Regions from separate parts of the Alteromonas sp. H02 genome, predicted to be linked through region 1. Evidence: predicted binding sites of a transcription regulator. Region 1 holds the regulator's gene; each other region holds the start of a gene.
What was found. The regulator ArgR, encoded in region 1, controls arginine synthesis, uptake and breakdown. The targets are predictions, from matches to a motif close to ANTGAATANNTATTCANT.
Positions count from the first base shown of each region.

Region 2: a site for ArgR is predicted at 1,764-1,781, ahead of AC566Q_RS08190 (OadG family protein). Genes of this name have one in related genera too.
Region 3: a site for ArgR is predicted at 1,499-1,516, ahead of AC566Q_RS17290 (DUF2170 family protein). Genes of this name have one in related genera too.

Region 1 is NZ_CM185021.1:539,484-542,631, reverse strand. Features, by position in the region: gene mdh (malate dehydrogenase) at 1-750, opposite strand, end outside; gene argR (transcriptional regulator ArgR) at 1,089-1,553, shown strand; gene AC566Q_RS02455 (outer membrane beta-barrel protein) at 1,662-3,148, opposite strand, start outside.
Region 2 is NZ_CM185021.1:1,776,735-1,779,882, forward strand. Features, by position in the region: gene greA (transcription elongation factor GreA) at 1-364, shown strand, start outside; gene AC566Q_RS08180 (NUDIX domain-containing protein) at 439-993, shown strand; gene AC566Q_RS08185 (GNAT family N-acetyltransferase) at 996-1,466, shown strand; gene AC566Q_RS08190 (OadG family protein) at 1,859-2,122, shown strand; gene oadA (sodium-extruding oxaloacetate decarboxylase subunit alpha) at 2,141-3,148, shown strand, end outside.
Region 3 is NZ_CM185021.1:3,717,115-3,720,262, forward strand. Features, by position in the region: gene queA (tRNA preQ1(34) S-adenosylmethionine ribosyltransferase-isomerase QueA) at 1-742, opposite strand, end outside; gene AC566Q_RS17285 (DUF6471 domain-containing protein) at 1,226-1,462, opposite strand; gene AC566Q_RS17290 (DUF2170 family protein) at 1,759-2,148, shown strand; gene AC566Q_RS17295 (PspA/IM30 family protein) at 2,164-2,844, shown strand; gene AC566Q_RS17300 (potassium channel family protein) at 2,959-3,148, shown strand, end outside.

The DNA of each region.
Region 1 (3,148 bases):
GTACTCAACCACGTTGTCGCCTTGCATAGCAGCAACCAGAGACAGACAGAAGCGCGCTGCCGCCTGACCCATAGACAAGGTAGCAGAACCGCCGCCCGCTTTAGCTTCAACGACTTCAGTACCGGCATTTTGAATGCGGGTAGTCAGTGAAGAAATCTCATCGTCAGAGAACTCTACGCCTTCAACCTGAGACAGCAGTGGCAGAATAGTAGTACCAGAGTGGCCGCCGATTACCGGTACATGCGTATTTGCAGGGTCCAGATCTTTCAGTTCAGCAACAAACGTCTCGGCACGGATAACATCGAGAGTGGTTACACCAAACAGTTTGTTCTTGTCGTAAACGCCTTTTGCTTTCAGCGTTTCGGCAGCGATTGCTACGGTGGTGTTAACCGGGTTAGTAATGATACAGGTACATGCAGAAGGACAGTTATCTGCAATACCTTCAACCAGCGCCTTCACGATACCAGCGTTGATGTTGAACAGGTCTGAACGGTCCATACCAGGCTTACGAGGAACACCTGCTGGAATTAATACTACATCACAACCGGTTAATGCTTCAGCCAGATCGTCTTTACCGTGACCGGTAACCTTAACTGCAGTAGGGATGTGGCTTAAATCTACAGCAACACCAGGAACAACCGGCGCAACGTCGTACAAAGCTAACTCAGAACCCGCTGGCAGTTGTGTTTTTAACAACAGTGACAGCGCCTGACCAATACCACCGGCAGCACCTAACACGGCTACTTTCATACCATTTCTCCTATGGAAAGAATCACGTTTAATAACGGCCGAACACACTAAAGGATGTCAGCCTAAAACTCAATCACCTATTAGTCTTATGAGGGATGAACGAGCGAATAATCGGGTTATATTCAACATAACTGCATAGTTATGCAAATATGTTGTTTTTTCATGCAAAACAAGGCAAAATAACTGGTTTTATACAGTTAGGGTAAGAATAATCATACCGGCCTGAACCCTTCGCGAGTCATAGTATACACCAAGCCGACGGGTAAGCCGAATCGATTAACCATTATTGCATAGCCACCAAGGCTACCATCACGATACTAATAAACGTCAGGATTTTAATGGCAAATCATAAGCAGGAAGAGCTCGTCAGAGCATTCAAAGACATCCTCAAGGCAGAAAGTTACGGTTCTCAGGGCGAAATTGTTGAAGGACTCAAACATCAGGGCTTCAACAATATCAGCCAAAGTAAAATATCCCGCATGCTAAGTAAATTTGGCGCGGTGCGCACCCGCAATGCCCGTGGCGACATGGTGTACTGCCTGCCGCCGGAACTGGGCATGCCAACGGCTAAAAGCCCACTCAAGCAGTTGGTACTGGATATTGTCCATAATAATGTGATGGTAATTATCCGCACCAGTCCGGGGGCTGCTCAGCTCATCGCGCGTTTGCTGGATTCACTAAGTAAAAAAGACGGTGTGCTGGGTACCATTGCCGGTGATGACACCATTTTTATTGCGCCGGCCGATGTTACTAAAATCGAAAACCTGCGCCAGCGTGTAGAGGACTTATTCGACAACGTGTAGCGTCAGCACGCGCATAGCGTTGCAATCTTTTGCCTTCACGCGCATTTCCAGACATAAAAAAACCACCCTCGCGGGTGGTTTTTTCGTTTAGGTATAAAGACTTAACTATTAGAAGTCGTACTTAACACCGAACTGAACTTGCCATACTGATTGAGACAGTACTTCTAAGTTCTCGATACGGCTTGGGCTTCTCAGGTCGAAGTATTCGTACTGGCCGTCAACGATTTGAGCAGATACTACTGCACGCTCATACTCGTAACGGGTACGCTCAATACGACCCCAGTCGTCATTTAACAGGTTACCGAAGTTCTCGATATCGAAGAACACGGTCAGCTTATGCTCTGGCATAAATGCTGGCAGTTCTTGTTGGATACGGACGTCGATAATTGTTGACCAACGAGAGTTGTCACCGTTACGTGGGGCAATGCCGCCAGCGTAGCCAGCTAACTCAGAGTTAGCGATGTAATCCATAAACTCTTGTTGCGCGGCAAGGTCACCACCAAATGAGCTGGCTGCGAACAATGGATCGTCCAGACCAGATGGTACATACAACAGGTGACCGGCATCATCGTTACGGCTCTCACGAGCACAACGACCACCATCGGCATCTAGCACACACGCGTTGTTTTCGTTAAAGGTATAGCTGTAAGGCTGACCAGAACGACGAGTCGCAAATACCGATACTTTGGTTTGATAACCGTCGATCAGCTCTTTGCTCCAGTTAAAGCGCATTTTCCACAGATGCTCGGTCTGGAAGTTTGACGTACCAGCGCGAGGCTTCTGACGGTCATAGGCCGCGAAGTCAGAGTAGTTAGAGGTTGCAGTAGAAGACGTACCGTAACCAACATCTTCAACATCTGCGTAAGTGTAGCTGGTGAAGAAATCAAACGTACCGTATGCTGTATCCCACTCGTTGGTCGCAGACACTGCGTAAAGCATTGAGTCGCCATCATCAACTGAACCTACAACCAGTGCTTCCGGACCATTGCTACAGTCGTAAACACCGCGGCCGTCTGGCGCTGTACCCACTGGGTCTTCACAGCGTTGATCGTACCAATACGTGGCATTTTCAAGCTTGTTGTACAATACGTCAGCAGAGAATACCCAGCCTTCAAGCGCATCAATCTGCGGCTCGTGTGCAACACCTAAGCTTACTTTAGTGGTTACCGGGATTTCGAAGTCAGGACGCAGTGCGTTAACTGAACCATCCGGAGCGGTATTCGCCAGGGCATCCAGCACGTCTTGTGGGATGTACTGACCAGTCGCTGCATCTGGCGTGGTTGGAACCTGGTAAGTCATACCAGAACCAAAATCTTCGTAGTCATCAGAGATAACACCGTCATTAGAGTAGCTGTTTGAAATCCAAACGCTTGGTGCACCACCAGAGAAGCGACCAATACCACCACGTACAGTAGTGTAATCACCCGCAAACCATTCGAATGAGATACGTGGCAAAATCACGTCCAGGCCGTCGATGTCGGTACTGTTGGTGAAACCGTAACGGTCGATGAAGTTTTGGTTTTCACGGATTTCGCCGCTTGACTCATACCAGTCATAACGCAGACCAAAATCAACGGTCAGGTCAGCAGAAGCTG
Region 2 (3,148 bases), 1.2 Mb from region 1:
ACATGGCGACTTAAAAGAGAATGCCGAATACCACGCCGCTCGTGAACAGCAAAGCTTCTGTGAAGGCCGCATTCAGGACATCGAAGGTAAACTGTCTAATGCACAAATCATTGATGTCACCAAAATGCCTAACAACGGCAAGGTTATTTTTGGTGCTACGGTGACCATTCTTAACGTTGATAACGATAAAGAAACCACTTATCGCATTGTGGGTGACGATGAAGCCGACATTAAACAAAACCTGATTTCTGTTAACTCGCCCATCGCCCGCGGCCTGATTGGTAAAGAGCTCGACGATATGGTTAACATTCAAACGCCGGCTGGCACCGTTGAATACGAAATCATAGAAGTCGAATATATTTAAACATTTATAAGAGCTGCTTTCGCAGCTCTTATTTTTTGCCCCTTTGATTTACGCCCTGTATTAAACGGATTTATATGAAAGACACCAACACCGACGAAATTCAAACCCTCGGCTCCAAAGTGGTTTATCAGAATCGCTGGATGACCGTGCGTGAAGATACTATTGGCCGTGATGACGGTTACCGGGGGATTTATGGGGTTGTTGATAAGCCTGACTTTGTCGTGGTGATCGCCATTGATGGCGACGATGTTTACCTTGTCGAACAATATCGTTATCCGGTAAAAGGCCGTCATCTTGAATTTCCACAAGGGGCTAAAGAGGGCGCAGAAACCTTTGACGCACTGAGCGTTGCTAAGGCCGAATTAAGAGAAGAATGCGGTTTGCTGGCAGCCGACTGGCAATACGTTGGCGAACAGTTCCTGGCCTATGGTATGTGTTCCCAGCGTTATCATATTTTTGTGGCGAAAAATCTTACCAAAACGGCTCAGGAACTCGAAGAAGAAGAGCAGGGACTTACCGTGCATAAGTTGCCGCTGGCAGAAGTTAAAGCTCGCATCATTAACGGTGAAATGATGGATTCAACCACCTGTAATGCGTTTGGACTGGCAACGCTTAAAGGCTATCTTTAATCATGCCAGCCGAGTCGCTGCAAATCAGGGTAGATGATTTATCCGGTGGTGATGTGATTGCGTTGCTCGAGGAACATCTGGCTGATATGTATGCCACATCGCCACCTGAGTGCGTGCATGCTCTCGACGTTGATAAACTTAAAGCGCCGGACATTACCTTTTTTGCGGCCCGTTGTGGGCATAAACTGCTGGGCTGCATCGCACTAAAACATCTTAACGCCGCTCAGGCCGAAATAAAATCCATGCGAACACCAGCCAGTGCACGGCGTACCGGTACTGGCAAAAGATTGCTTGAGCATGTTATTGATTATGCAGCGAATACTGGTTATCAAAGCTTGTGGCTGGAAACTGGCAGCATGGACTTTTTTGCCCCGGCCAGGCAGTTATATCAGCGCTATGGATTTCAATTTTGTGGGCCATTTGCTGACTATCAGGCCGATCCTAACAGTTGTTTTATGTGTAAAACTTTATAATCGCCTGCCGCTATAGATTTAACCGGACGGCCTCACAGAGCCCTTAAACTCTTTTTCCATTAATTCAGATCAAGCATTGCTGAACTTTACCTTGTGTTCGTCAATGCCCTCCAGCACACTCATTTACAGGCGATATATTAATCACTTATACGAGCTATAAACACAGTTTATGGGTAATGAGGTGATAATAGAATGTTAATTTAATGTGATATAAGCATTCATGAGATTTATAGGTTACATAAATAAAGCTTAATTTTATGCAAAAAATAGAATATATATTGATATTTAGTCGTAAAAATTGATTTTTTTTTCAATTTAAACAGTTGTTTATATTGTCTTTTAGCAACTGCCGTGATACTAATCTGTTTCCAAAATAATGCCCGGGAAAAGCAATGACTACACCGATTTCAGAATTACTAATGGAAGCTGGCAATTTACTGCTGGTGGGAATGGGCTTTGTTTTTGTGTTTCTGACAATCCTTATTTTCGCGGTAAACGCGCTCAAGGCTTTTTGTGAGCGTTTCCCTGGTCAGGAGCCGCAGTCGCCGGTAAGAGCGTCGGGCACGAAAGCCACTTCAACAGCCGCCGCCGATAACAATGTTATCGCTGCCATTTCTGCTGCTGTGCACGCGCACAGAAACGCAAAGAATAAATAACACACTTTAGGAGAACACATGTCTAAGCCACTGGCGATTACCGAACTGGTGCTTCGGGATGCGCACCAATCATTGCTAGCAACCAGAATGCGTCTGGACGATATGCTACCCATCGCTGAAAAGCTTGATAACGCGGGTTATTGGTCGATTGAGTCCTGGGGTGGTGCCACCTTCGATTCGTGTATTCGTTATCTGGGTGAAGATCCCTGGGAACGTATCCGTGAGCTGAAAAAAGCCATGCCAAAGACCCCGCAGCAAATGTTACTGCGCGGTCAGAACCTGCTCGGTTATCGCCATTATGCCGATGACGTGGTTACCCGCTTTGTTGAGCGTGCGCACGACAACGGTGTAGACGTATTCCGTATTTTCGATGCCATGAATGATGTACGTAACCTTGAAACGGCCATCAAAGCCGCAGTAAATTGCGGTGCGCATGCTCAGGGTACTATCTCTTACACCGTGAGCCCTGTACATAACCTCGAGTTGTGGCTGGACATGGCGAAAAAGCTCGAAGATATGGGTGTTCACTCTATTTGTATTAAAGATATGGCCGGTCTGCTCAAGCCTTATGAGTGTGAAACACTGATTACCGAACTGAAGAAAACCGTAGATGTGCCGATTGCCATGCAGTGTCACGCCACTACCGGCCTGAGCACCGCCACTTACCAAAAAGCCATAGACGCTGGTATCGACATTCTGGATACCGCAATCTCGTCAATGAGTATGACGTATGGTCACTCTGCCACCGAAACCATTGTGTCGATTCTGGAAAGTACCGAGCGCGATACCGGCCTCGACTTACCGGAGCTGGCCGAAATTGCCGCATATTTCCGTGATGTGCGTAAGAAGTATGCTAAGTTTGAAGGCAGCCTGAAAGGCGTTGATGCACGTATTCTGCTGGCTCAGGTGCCTGGTGGTATGCTTACCAACATGGAAAGCCAGCTCAAAGAGCAGGGCGCAGCCGATAAATTTGATGAAGTACTGCAGGAAATCCCGCGCGTTCGTGAAGATCTTGGCTTTATTCCT
Region 3 (3,148 bases), 2.4 Mb from region 1:
CGCGCTTACCAGCGGTTTTGGTGGCTCGTACTGCATCCACCACAGTTTGCGGCACAATGGCATATTCGCTGTGCATCTTGTGTTCAAGCACATTGTCGACCCGCACTGGCTGAAAAGTACCAGCACCTACGTGTAAAGTAACGTAAGCCAGATTAACCTGCTTTTCTGCCAGCGCGGCTAAAATGGTCTCGTCAAAATGCAATCCTGCCGTAGGTGCTGCTACGGCGCCGGGGGCCTGATTATAAACCGTTTGATAACGTTCTTTGTCGCTGTCTTCATCGGCTCTGTCTATATACGGTGGTAATGGCATATGGCCATGGGCTTCAAGCTGCTCAAGCACCGTACTCTCGCCGTCAAAAGACAGCTCAAACAACGCGTCCTGCCTGCCTGTTACGGTCACTTCAACCGCCCCTTCCAGGAGTAATTTAGTGCCGGGCTTCGGTGCTTTGCTGGCGCGCACATGGGCCAGCGCTTTATGCTCGTCCACAATGCGCTCAACCAGCACTTCCACTTTACCGCCAGAGGCCTTCTGCCCCAGCAGTCGAGCAGGTATGACCCGGGTATTATTAAATACCAGCAGATCCCCCGGCTCTACCAAATCAAGCATATCGCGGAACTGTTTATGCTCGACCGTGCCCGTTTTACCATCAAGATGTAACAAACGGCTGGCAGTGCGTTCGGCGGTAGGATGTTTAGCAATCAGGTGCTCGGGCAGTGTAAAACTAAAATCTGATAATTTCATGCAGCTCAAATGTCGTATCAAATTGCTTTTAAGTCGCGGAGAATAACCGCCCTAACGGGCTTTCCTTCGAGTCAAAAGGGTTTCTGTCAAAAATTGGCGGGAGTTTAACACATTTCGTCGAAAAAAGGCCGTGTCATCGGCTCAATTTCACGCTTTACAGCGGTATTTAAAAGCTCATTTAGCGGGTGGCAGTTTCAGGCCTGGCGACATTCTATTGAGCAACTGTAAAGCCTCAGTTCTCTTGCAATTCATTTACTTACAATTTCCCTGAATTTACCCTGCAAGTATCTCACCAACTTTAGGTATTTATATCCATACCAATGAATGCCGTATGATACACAGTTTTTCTTTTATTATTTTGGAATAAGACTATTATTTAATCAAAGCGATGATGTTCTCCCATCTTCCTTATTCGACCCAGTCATTTTGGCTGGGTTTTGTTTATGTACCACGCAATCCACGTATCTTCTGCCTTGTAGCAATTTAATCGCTGTCTCCGGCAGCCATTACCTCGGCCATCATCTCTGCCGATAACGGCCGTGCTTTGAGGACAAAAAGAATCTGTAACAGCAAATCGGCACCTAAAATGCCTTTATTCACTTTATTGCGCAAATTATCGGCCGTTTGCGAGACCCCTATTTCTGCCAGTTTGTCACTCAATCCCTGATATTTCACACCGCGCAGCGACATTTCCGAACGAATAATCCGCTGTACCACCATCCGCCATTGATTCTGACCTTTCAAAACAACCCCTTTTGTGAATTATAATTTACATTGACACACTTTTTTACACATATAGACATAATTATTATTGACTATTGCTACCTTAATTGTCTACACTTTTCCTCGTTCCGGCAGATATGCTCAAAAAAATCAGTCGGAACGGGCAATGAGAACAACACAGACTATCGGTTTAGAGACACTTTGTTGCACTAATTAACGTAAAGTCGTTGCAACAGTGTAGTAAATCTGACTAGAGTTAACGGCATTTAGCTGATTCGGTAAGGAGATATAGTATGGAATGGGATCTTGAACAACTTGAGGCCCTGTTTAAAGACATGGATGACCTGGTCGTCACCCGCGAGAAAGAATGTTTACTGATTGCAAATCAGGACGGGCTGGATGCCTGGCTGGCAATCAGCGGTGAGCAAATCATAGTTGAGAGTTTACTGTTTAACGCTTCGCAGGTTGCCGATAAAGCCGCTCTGGACCACGATATTCTGTCAACTCACATGCTTTTCCCACTCACAACGGTGGCCATATCCAACGTTAATGGAGAGGAATACTACACGGCATTCGGTGCGCTGAGCGCGCAGTCAAAAGCAGAGAGTATTCAAATTGAAGTGACTACGTTATTCCAGAACGTGGCAGCTTTCCTTGACGCTTATGAGTCACATTTGAAGTAATTTAAGGAGAAATTTATGTCTGTTTGGAAAAAACTGATCACAGCAGTGAAAGGTGGAGCCAACGAAGCGGCCCAGTCAGTGGTAGATAGTCAGGCAATCAGAATTCTTGAACAGGAAATTCGGGAAGCAAAAGAAGAGTTGCGCAAATCTGATCATGCCCGCACCCAGATTCTGGCTAAGTGCAAATTGTCACAGCAAAAAGTTGATGGATTTAACCAGTCGATTGCGGAGTATGAAGCCCATGCCCGTAAAGCTATCGACACCGACCGTGAACTGGCGCTTGATTGCGCACAAAAAGTTAGCGAACTGAAAGCTGAACGCGACCAGGAACAGCAATACCTCGACCAATTCAATGCGTCAGAGAAGCAGCTGGCTAAAAATATTCAGCAGGCAAAAGCCAACCTGCGTCGCCTGGAACAACAGGTTGATATGGTAAAAGCAACTGAAAGCGTGCAGAAGGCTCAGGTTGCAGTATCTTCCCGTCATATGGGCGCAAACAGCAAAATGAAGACGGCGACTGAGTCACTGTCGCGAATTCAGGAAAAGCAGAAAATGCGCACCGCGGAGCTCGAAGCAGCGGAAGAACTGGCTTCATCTGAATCGTCTGACGATTTAGAGAAGCGTCTGGCAGAGGCTGGCATCAAAGGCGGCCAGAGTTCGGCCGACGATGAGCTGGCGCGCATTTTAGGCAAGTAAATAAAATCAAGCGGTTAAGTCTCGGCTTGCTCTCTGGCAGGTACTTGGACTAACCGCTATTTTTTTGCGAAGATGGCAATCAACTCAACAACAGGGATAGTCAGTGGCGCCAATATGTGGATAAAGATCCGACGCGTAATGCTTAACTATTTTGCCGAATCACGATGGTACACCATCGTTCTGGCGACGCTGTTTTATGGCTTGTCGTCCTGGTTGTTACTTTATGCATTCGACGAACAGGCACTGACCGAAAGTGTTGATTTCATCTATTGGCTGGCAGTGACCGGCTCAACAGTTGGCTACG